DNA from 2 places in the Variovorax sp. GW821-FHT10C12 genome. Region 1 is predicted to be linked to the other one. Evidence: riboswitches for the same ligand, from Rfam matches in the RefSeq annotation. Region 1 holds a riboswitch; the other holds the start of a gene.
What was found. A riboswitch is a leader RNA that binds a small molecule or an ion and turns the genes downstream of it on or off. The one in region 1 is predicted to bind glycine.
Positions count from the first base shown of each region.

Region 2: it holds a riboswitch for glycine, as region 1 does, so the genes downstream of both, gcvT (glycine cleavage system aminomethyltransferase GcvT) here and AC07OH_RS16950 (D-amino acid dehydrogenase) in region 1, are expected to answer to the same signal.

Region 1 covers NZ_JBWKNE010000003.1:91,794-96,211, reverse strand. Annotated here, with positions in the region: gene rfbA (glucose-1-phosphate thymidylyltransferase RfbA) at 1-181, opposite strand, end outside; gene rfbD (dTDP-4-dehydrorhamnose reductase) at 221-1,111, opposite strand; gene rfbB (dTDP-glucose 4,6-dehydratase) at 1,108-2,187, opposite strand; glycine riboswitch at 2,305-2,395, shown strand; glycine riboswitch at 2,440-2,546, shown strand; gene AC07OH_RS16950 (D-amino acid dehydrogenase) at 2,638-3,939, shown strand; gene AC07OH_RS16945 (FIST signal transduction protein) at 3,959-4,418, opposite strand, start outside.
Region 2 covers NZ_JBWKNE010000001.1:612,600-617,017, forward strand. Annotated here, with positions in the region: gene gcvH (glycine cleavage system protein GcvH) at 49-420, opposite strand; gene gcvT (glycine cleavage system aminomethyltransferase GcvT) at 492-1,664, opposite strand; glycine riboswitch at 1,712-1,816, opposite strand; glycine riboswitch at 1,829-1,919, opposite strand; gene AC07OH_RS02905 (hypothetical protein) at 1,951-2,487, opposite strand; gene AC07OH_RS02910 (L,D-transpeptidase Cds6 family protein) at 2,584-3,066, opposite strand; gene AC07OH_RS02915 (MFS transporter) at 3,327-4,418, opposite strand, start outside.

The DNA.
Region 1 (4,418 bases):
TGTCCTGCGGCGTGCTGATGATCAGGATGTCGCGCATGCCGCCAAGCATCAGCGTGCTCAGCGGGTAGTAGATCATCGGCTTGTCGTACACCGGCAGCAGCTGCTTGCTCATGGCGAGCGTGGCCGGGTGCAGGCGGGTGCCGGAGCCGCCGGCGAGGATGATGCCTTTGCGTTGCGTCATGGGGTCTTCTAGTGTGGGAGGCCGGAAAAAATCAGTCGGTCAGAGCGTCTCGCGCAGCATGCGTGCCACGCCTTCCTGCCAGGGCGGCAGGCGCAGTCCGAAGGTGGTCTGCAGCTTGGTGGTGTCGAGCCGCGAATTGTGCGGCCGCTTCGCGGGCGTCGGAAAGGCGCTGGTGGGCACAGCCTCCACGGCCTGCGGGCCTGCCTTGAGTTCGACACCGGCCTGCTGCGCCATCTCGAGCACGAAGCGCGCGTAGCCGTGCCACGTGGTCTCGCCGCCGGCGATGGCGTGGTACAGGCCGGCTTTGGCCGGGTCGTGCAGGGTTGCTCGAATCGCGTGCGCGGTGATGTCGGCCAGCAACTCGGCACCGGTGGGAGCGCCGAACTGGTCGTCGATGACCGTGAGCTTGTCGCGCTCCTTGGCCAGCCGCAGCATGGTCTTGGCGAAGTTGCCGCCGCGCGCGGCGTACACCCAGCTGGTGCGAAAGATCAGGTGCTTCGCGCAATGCCGTGCCACCAGCTGCTCGCCTTCGAGCTTGGTCTGGCCGTACACGCTGAGCGGACCGGTCGCGTCGTCTTCTTTCCAGGGCTGGGTGCCGCTGCCGTCGAAGACGTAGTCGGTGGAGTAGTGCACCATCAGCGCGCCGATCTGCTGCGCGGCCTCGGCCACCACGCCGGGCGAGGTGGCGTTGAGCTTGCGCGCGAAGTCGGGCTCGCTCTCGGCCTTGTCGACGGCGGTGTGCGCGGCGGCATTGACGATGACGTCGGGGCGCACGGCCAGCACGGTTGCAGCCAGCTGCTCGGGACGGCTGAAGTCGGCGTGGAAGTCGGTGCTGTCGAAATCCAGCGCGACCAGTTCGCCGAGCGGCGCGAGGCTGCGCTGCAACTCCCAGCCGACCTGTCCACCTTTACCGAGCAGCAGCAACTTCATGCGGAAGCCTTTGCAGGCGCAGCATCGTACTGCTTCTCGACCCATTCGCGGTACGCGCCGCTTTGCACGTTGCGCACCCAGTCGCCGTGGGCGAGGTACCACTCGACGGTCTTGCGGATGCCGGTGTCGAAGGTCTCGGCGGGCTTCCAGTCAAGCTCGGCCTCGAGCTTGCGCGCATCGATGGCATAGCGGCGGTCGTGGCCCGGGCGGTCCGTGACGTAGGTGATCTGTTCCTTGTACGGCTTGCCGTCGGCGCGCGGGCTCAGTTCGTCGAGCAGCGCACACACGGTGTTGACGATCTCGATGTTGGGCTTCTCGTTCCAGCCGCCGACGTTGTAGGTCTCGCCGAGCCGGCCGGCTTCGAGCACGCGGCGGATGGCGCTGCAGTGGTCCTTCACGTAGAGCCAATCGCGCACCTGCATGCCGTCGCCGTACACGGGCAGGTTCTTGCCCGCCAGCGCGTTGACGATCATCAGCGGGATCAGCTTCTCGGGGAAGTGGAACGGGCCGTAGTTGTTCGAGCAGTTGGTGGTGACCACCGGCAGGCCGTAGGTGTGGTGCCAGGCGCGCACGAGGTGGTCGCTGGCGGCCTTGCTGGCCGAGTACGGGCTGTTCGGCTCGTACTTGTTCTCTTCGGTGAAGGCCGGGTCGGTCTTGGAGAGCGAGCCGTAGACCTCGTCGGTCGACACATGCAGGAAGCGAAAGGCCGCCTTCTGGTCGGCCGGCAGGGCGTTCCAGTAACCGCGCACCGATTCGAGCAGGCGGAAGGTGCCGAGCACGTTGGTCTGCACGAAGTCTTCCGGGCCGTGGATCGAACGGTCGACGTGCGATTCCGCGGCAAAGTTCACGACGGCACGCGGTTTGTGCTCGGCCAGCAGGCGGTCGAGCAGTGCGCTGTCGCCGATGTCGCCTTGCACGAAGACGTGGTTCGCGTTGCCCTTGAGCGATGCGAGGGTCTCGAGGTTGCCTGCGTAGGTCAGCTTGTCGAGGTTCACGACGGGCTCGTTGCCCTGCGCGATCCAGTCGAGTACGAAATTGGCGCCAATGAAGCCTGCGCCGCCGGTAACCAGGATCATGGAGTCCCCACCTGTAGAAAAAAGTTTGCTTTACCGAAAATCAACATTCAATTATCCCATCGGTGTGAAGTGCCGATGTACAGGGCTTGGCCGGCTTGCGGGGCCCGCCTACAATCGCCAACAATTGCAGGAGAGCGGGCCTCCACGGAGGCCCTACCGAAGGCGCAAACTCCCATAAACGCTCAGGTCGGCCCGACGACATTCCAGGCAACGCCACGGAATTTCGGCAAGGGGTCAGTACTGCACTCATCGATACAGCCGTCTGGAGAGCCGCCACGCCATGTGGCGCACCGAAGGAGCAAACCCGCTGCGGGTGCAGCAGGGTGAATCTCTCAGGTACCGAGGACAGGGGGAGCGGCAACTTGGACAGCGGTCGTCCGGTTGCTTGCTATTTTTTCAATAGCACTCCACGCCCGCCGTTCAAGCGCTGCAAACTCAAAGGTACTTGCAATGCGTGTGATCGTTCTTGGCGCCGGCCTGCTCGGCGTGACTTCGGCCTACTACCTCCAGCAACTCGGCCACGAGGTGACCGTGATCGACCGGCAGGCCACCCCGGCCGCCGAAACCAGCTTCGCCAACGGCGGCCAGATCTCGGTCAGCCACGCCGAACCCTGGGCCAATCCGAGCGCGCCGCTGAAGGTGCTGCAATGGCTCGGCAAGGAAGATGCGCCGCTGCTCTTCCGCATCCGCGCCGACATGCGCCAGTGGCTCTGGGGCCTGCAGTTCTTGCGCGAATGCACCCCCGCGCGCACCCGCCACAACATCGAACAGATCGTTCGTCTCGGTACATACAGCCGGGAAATGTTGCAGCAATTGCGTCGAGACACGGGCCTGAACTATGACCAGCGCACGCAAGGCATCCTGCACTTCTACACGACGCAAAAAGAATTCGACGGCGCCCTCGCGCCCGCCGAGCAGATGCGCGCCCTGGGCTGCGAACGCCTGGTCATCTCGGCCGACGAGGCCATCAAGATCGAACCCGCCCTCGCCCACATCCGCCCCCAGCTGGCCGGCGCCACCTACACCGCCGAAGACGAATCGGGCGACGCCAACCGCTTCGCACGCGAGCTCGTGAAGCTGGCCGAGGCGGCCGGCGTGAAGTTCCTCATGAGCCACACGGTGACCGCGCTGCGCGAAGCCGGCGGCAGCATCGACCATGTCGAGGCGACCGACAACGAAGGCCGCTTCCAGCGCATCCGCGGCGACGCCTTTGTGCTTGCGATGGGTTCACTGAGCCCGCTGTACGCCGCGCCGTTGGGCATCCGCCTGCCGATCTACCCGGCCAAGGGCTACTCGGTGACGCTGCCCGTGAAGGACGCGTCGAAGGCACACCAGGTCTCGCTGACCGACGATGAATACAAGCTGGTGTTCTCGCGCTACACCTCCGAGTCGGGCGACCGCCTGCGCATCGCCGGCACGGCCGAACTCAACGGCTACGACCGCGACCTGAACCGAGTGCGTTGCGAAGCCATCGTGCGGCGCGTCGAAGAGCTCTTCCCCGGCGCCGGCGACACCGAGCGCGCGCAGTTCTGGACCGGCCTGCGCCCGGCCACGCCGAGCAACGTGCCGCTGATCGGCAAGACCAAGCTGCCGAACCTGTTCCTCAACACGGGCCACGGCACGCTCGGCTGGACGCACGCCTGCGGCTCGGGCAAGTCGATTGCGCGCATCGTGAGCGGGCTGGCACCCGAGGTCGACTTCGCGTTCGCCGGCATGCCGGCACCCGCGCCGCGCGCACTGCAACCGGCCTGAACGCGACCGGCGCCGGACCTCAGTCCGGCGCGGTGAACACCGTCAGCACGCCGGTGTAGCCATACAGGTGGTGGCGCGCAATTTCGCCGGCGGCGAAGAAGCCGACCAGCGGCACGTCGCCCAGCGCATGCCGCACGATCTGCAGCTCGGCGCCCGGCGCGCCGAAATGCGGGCCGCCGCGCCCCGAGCAGCTCACGTACACCGCGCCCGCGATGCGCCGCGCCGGATGCGGCGCGGCCTCGGCCTCGCCGGCCGCCACGGCGCGTGCGGTGGCCAGCGTCTGTTCTTCGGGCTCGAGCTCTTCACGAATTTCGGCGCAGATGCGCATCAGGTCGGCGCGCGCCGCCTGCGCGTTGCGGCGGCAGAAACTCAGCCGCATGCCGGCCTCGGCGTTGTCGGCAATGGCGATGCCGCGCCGCGTCGGGTCGAGGCCGATGATGTGGCGCACCAGCACGTCGGCGCCCAGGTCGCCGGTGCGG
Region 2 (4,418 bases), on a different contig from region 1:
GCTCGGGGGAGAAGGAACGAAGGTGCGAGGAAACGGCTGTTCAGCGGATCAGGATTCGGCGGCGAACTTGTCGTAGCTGGCGGCGTCGAGCAGGGCGTCGAGCTGCGCGGGCTCGCTCAGCTTGACCTTGAAGAACCAGCCGGCGGCCAGCGGGTCGCTGTTGGCCAGCGACGGGTCGGCGCGCAGCGCTTCGTTGACTTCGGTGATCTCGCCCGACACGGGCATGAACACATCGGCGGCGGCCTTCACCGACTCGACCACACCGGCGACCTCGCCCTGCGCGAAGGTCTTGCCCACTTCAGGCAGGTCGACGAACACCACGTCGCCCAGCGCGTCCTGCGCATGCACGGTGATGCCGACGGTGGCGGCGCCGCCTTCGGCCGCCACCCATTCGTGGTCCTTGGTGTATTTGATGCTCATGAAAAAACTCCTCGTGGAAAAAATGGAATCGGGGTGCAGAGCCTAGCCGGGTCTGCGGTGTTGAGTTGCGGTTAGCCGCGGTAGTAGCGCGTCGGCACGAAAGGCATCGTCGACACCTCCATCGGCACCGGCTTGCCGCGCACGATGGCCTGCACGCGCGTGCCGGGCTCGGCGAAGGCGGCGGCCACGTAGCCCATGGCCACGCAGCGGTCGGCCGTGGGGCCGAGCAGGCCGCTGGTGACGGTGCCGATGTCGTGGCCTTCGAGCGACTGCAGCAGCGTGCCGTCGCGCACCGGGATGCGTTCGAGTGCCACGAGGCCGACGCGCTTGCGCGTGAGCGTCTTGTGGTCGGTGTGGCCGGCCGCGCCCGAGGCGACGGCGGCCAGCTGGGCCAGCACCTTGGCCGCGCCTGGAAAACCGCCTTCGCGCGCACCGCCGGCGCGGCGCACCTTCTGGATCGCCCAGTTGAGCGAGGCTTCGACCGGGGTGGTGGTGGTGTCGATGTCGTTGCCGTACAGGCACAGGCCGGCTTCGAGCCGTAGCGAGTTGCGTGCGCCCAGGCCGACGGGCTTCACCTCAGGCTGCGCGAGCAGCAGGCGGGCGAGGGCGTCGGCGTCTTTTGCGGCCACCGAGATCTCGAAGCCGTCTTCGCCGGTGTAGCCGCTGCGGGTGACGAAGGCGGCGATGCCGCCGATCTGCACTGCGCCGCCGGTCATGAACACGAAGCGCTCGATGCCGGGCGACAGGCGCGCCAGCGTGGCCGCGGCCTGCGGGCCTTGCAGTGCCAGCAGCGCGTGGTCGGGCAGGGGCTGCACTTCGCAGCGCGCGCCGATCCTGGCCTGGATGTGGGCGATGTCGGCCACCTTGCAGGCGCCGTTCACGATCACGAAGAGCGAACCGTTGCCCTCGTTGAAGAACATCAGGTCGTCGAGGATGCCGCCCTCGTCGTTCAGCAGCAGGCCGTAGCGCTGCTTGCCGGCGGGCAGGTCGACCACGTCGACGGGCATCAGGGTTTCGAAGGCGGCAGCGGCATCGGGGCCGACCAGGCGCAGCTGGCCCATGTGCGAGATGTCGAACAGGCCGGCCGCATCGCGCGTGTGCTTGTGCTCGGCCATGAGGCCGGCGGGGTACTGCACGGGCATGGAATAGCCGGCGAAGGGCACCATGCGGGCGCCGAGCTCCACGTGCAGGTCGTACAGCGGGGTCTTGAGAAGTTGGGCGTCAGAAGCGGAAGAAGCGGCCACGGGGCACTCCAAAGGGGCAGTCGAAATCCATGGCTGCAACGCCACGGGCCACCCCTGCTGTCCGCTTTACCTGAGAGATTCGCCCCACGATCGGGGTTTGCTCCTTCGGTGGGCCGCATGCAATGCCACGGCCTCTCTCCAGCAAGGAAACGCCGGTGGTTGCCGGCGTCTTGTCAGTCCTTTTGCCTGAGCGTTCGGGGAACCCCTGCGCCTTCGGCGGCCCCGTCGCGCGGGGCTCTCTCCTGACCCGGCGAGTGTAGTGGATCGCGGGGCTGGGGCTGGCGGCTCAGTGCACGGTTTCTGCCGGCGGCAGCAGCTTGTCGATGCGCTCGCGCAGCGAGTCGGCGCGCTCGGGGCCGGCGGTCTTCTCGATCTCGGAGAGCATCAGCGCGGCGATGGTCAGCATGGCCTCGCGGTCGCGGGCCTCGCGCAGGGCGTCGCGCATCTGGTTGGCGAAGCGCGGGTCGCGGCGCACGAACATGCGCTCGCAGATGTCGAACAGGAACATGCGCGTGGTGGCCAGCGAGCGCTTGCCGTCGAAGCTGTCGGCCGACGTGGCGACCTGGATCGGCTCGGCGGCGGGGACGGGCGTGGGGGCCGGTGCGGGCGGTGGCGCGACCGGGCGTGCGACCTGCAGGTAGCCGCGCTGCATCAGCCCCTGGATCGCCTGCTCGGCCTCGACGCGGCTGGGGAACAGCGGGCTGAAGTCGGTCAGCGAGCGCCGGCCGTCGGCCATGAGCAGCAGGGCGCGCTCACGCTGGCTGAGCGTGCGCTGCCCGGCCTGGAGTTCGTCGCGTGCCTTCTCGGTCTTGGTGGGGAACATGGCGGCCACAGCTTTCGGAGGTCGAAGGCTGCAGCATCGTTGCAAGTGGTGACATCTTCGTGAACCATTTGCCTTACAGGGACAAGGGGGTGCGCGTCAGTTGCCCGCGCTCTCCTTGCGGATCAGCCAGCGCGGGCCCACGCGCTGCAGCTCGAGCGTCTTGCGGTCGGTCTCGGTGAGCGCGTCGGCGCGGTAGACCTGCCGGAACTGCGCGCTGGCCGAGGTGCCCTGGACGCTGATCACCAGCCCCTCGATGCCCACGCTGATGCGCGACTTGCCCGTGATGCGGGCGCGCCGGTCGGCCTCCCAGCGCTCGCGGGTCTGGCCGCGCGCGGGGGTGAAGTCGGGTGCGTAGGCGGCGAGGTAGCGCTCCACGTCGCGCGCGGACCAGGCGGCGGCCCAGGCGCGCACGGCGCTTTCCACTTCGGCGAGGTGGGTGACGGGATTGGTGGGGTTTGTGGGGGCGGCTGCTGGTGCAACGGCTGCAACGGGCGCGGCGGCCGGCGTGGCCGCGATACCGGCGGTGGCCAGCAAGCCGGCAGCGACAAGGCTGCTGCCCTGGGCGACGATTCGGTGCATGGCGTCCTTCTCTTTCCTTCTTCTTGTCTGTCAGGCTCGACGTCGAAGCTTGCGTCGATTCTGGCAGTGAAAGAGAGCGCGTGCGGCGTGGAATTGCCCACGGATTTCGGTGGTCCTTTGTTCAGGGCGCGTGCACAGGACACCGGGTACTTCCCTCCGCGAATGTCCCCCGCCTTCGGCTCCTCCTTGATTTCGCTGCGGGAAGCACCCAGTGCCCTGTGCACGATGGGCGCTGCCGCTGTGCGGGCACGGAACTCAATTCAAGCCGCCGCAGCCTCACCTGTCATCACCTGTACCGTCCGGTTGCGCAGCCGCAAGGCCAGCACGGTCGCGACGCACAGCACGCACAACACCACCGTGAGCGTCACGCCGAGCCCGCGTGCATCCGACAGCAGGCCGAACAGCGGCGACACCAGTCCGCCGACCGAGAGCGCGAGACCGAGCGTGATGCCGCTGGCGGTGGCCGGGTTGCGCGGCAGGTAGTCCTGCGCGAGCGTCACCTGCGCGGCGAAGGGCAGGAACATGCTCATGCCGAGCCACGCGGTGCAGGCCAGCGCCGCGCCGGGCGTGGAGGCGAGCACGAGGCCCGCCATGGCCGGCAGCGCGAGCAGGTAGCCGCTGCGGATCGTGCCCATGCGCCCGATGCGGTCGCCGAGCCAGCCGCCGGCCAGCGTGCCCACGGCCCCTGCGGCGGTGAAGGCGGTGAGCGCCGCGGCGCCCTGGAAGGTGCTGCCGTGAAGGTCGCGCGTGATGCGCAGCGAAAGCATCGACAGCACCGTGACGTACGGGATCGACCAGCCCACGATGGTCGCCACCAGCAGGCTGAAGGCGCGCCAGTCGTTGTGCGGTTTGAGCACCTGGGCGCGGGCCTGCGCGGCGCGCGCCGCCGTGGCCGCGTGCTGGGCGGCCGCACCGCGCCGCGCGTTGGCCGCGACCCACACCACGCCCATCGCCAGCGCGGGAATGCCCAGCAAGTAGCTGCGCGACAGGCTGCCGCCACCGACCACCGTGGCCGCCAGCACGGGCGCGAACGAGGCGCCGATGGTGCCACCCACCGAGAACACGCTCATCGCCTTCTGCGAAGCGCCGCCGGCCGCGCGCGCGGCCACGGTCGCGGGCGGGTGGTAGGCCGCGATGCCCAGCCCGCACAGCGCAACCGCGATCCAGGTCAGCAGGTAGCTCTGGCTCAGGCCCGCCAGCACCACGCCCAGCGCCGCCACTAGGAAGCCCACGGGCACCAGCCAGGCGCGCGGGTGGCGGTCGGCGTACAGGCCGAACAGCGGCTGCACCACGCTCGACAGCCCGGTGGCCGCCAGCATCAGGCCGCTCACGGCCGTGTAGCTGTAGCCGCG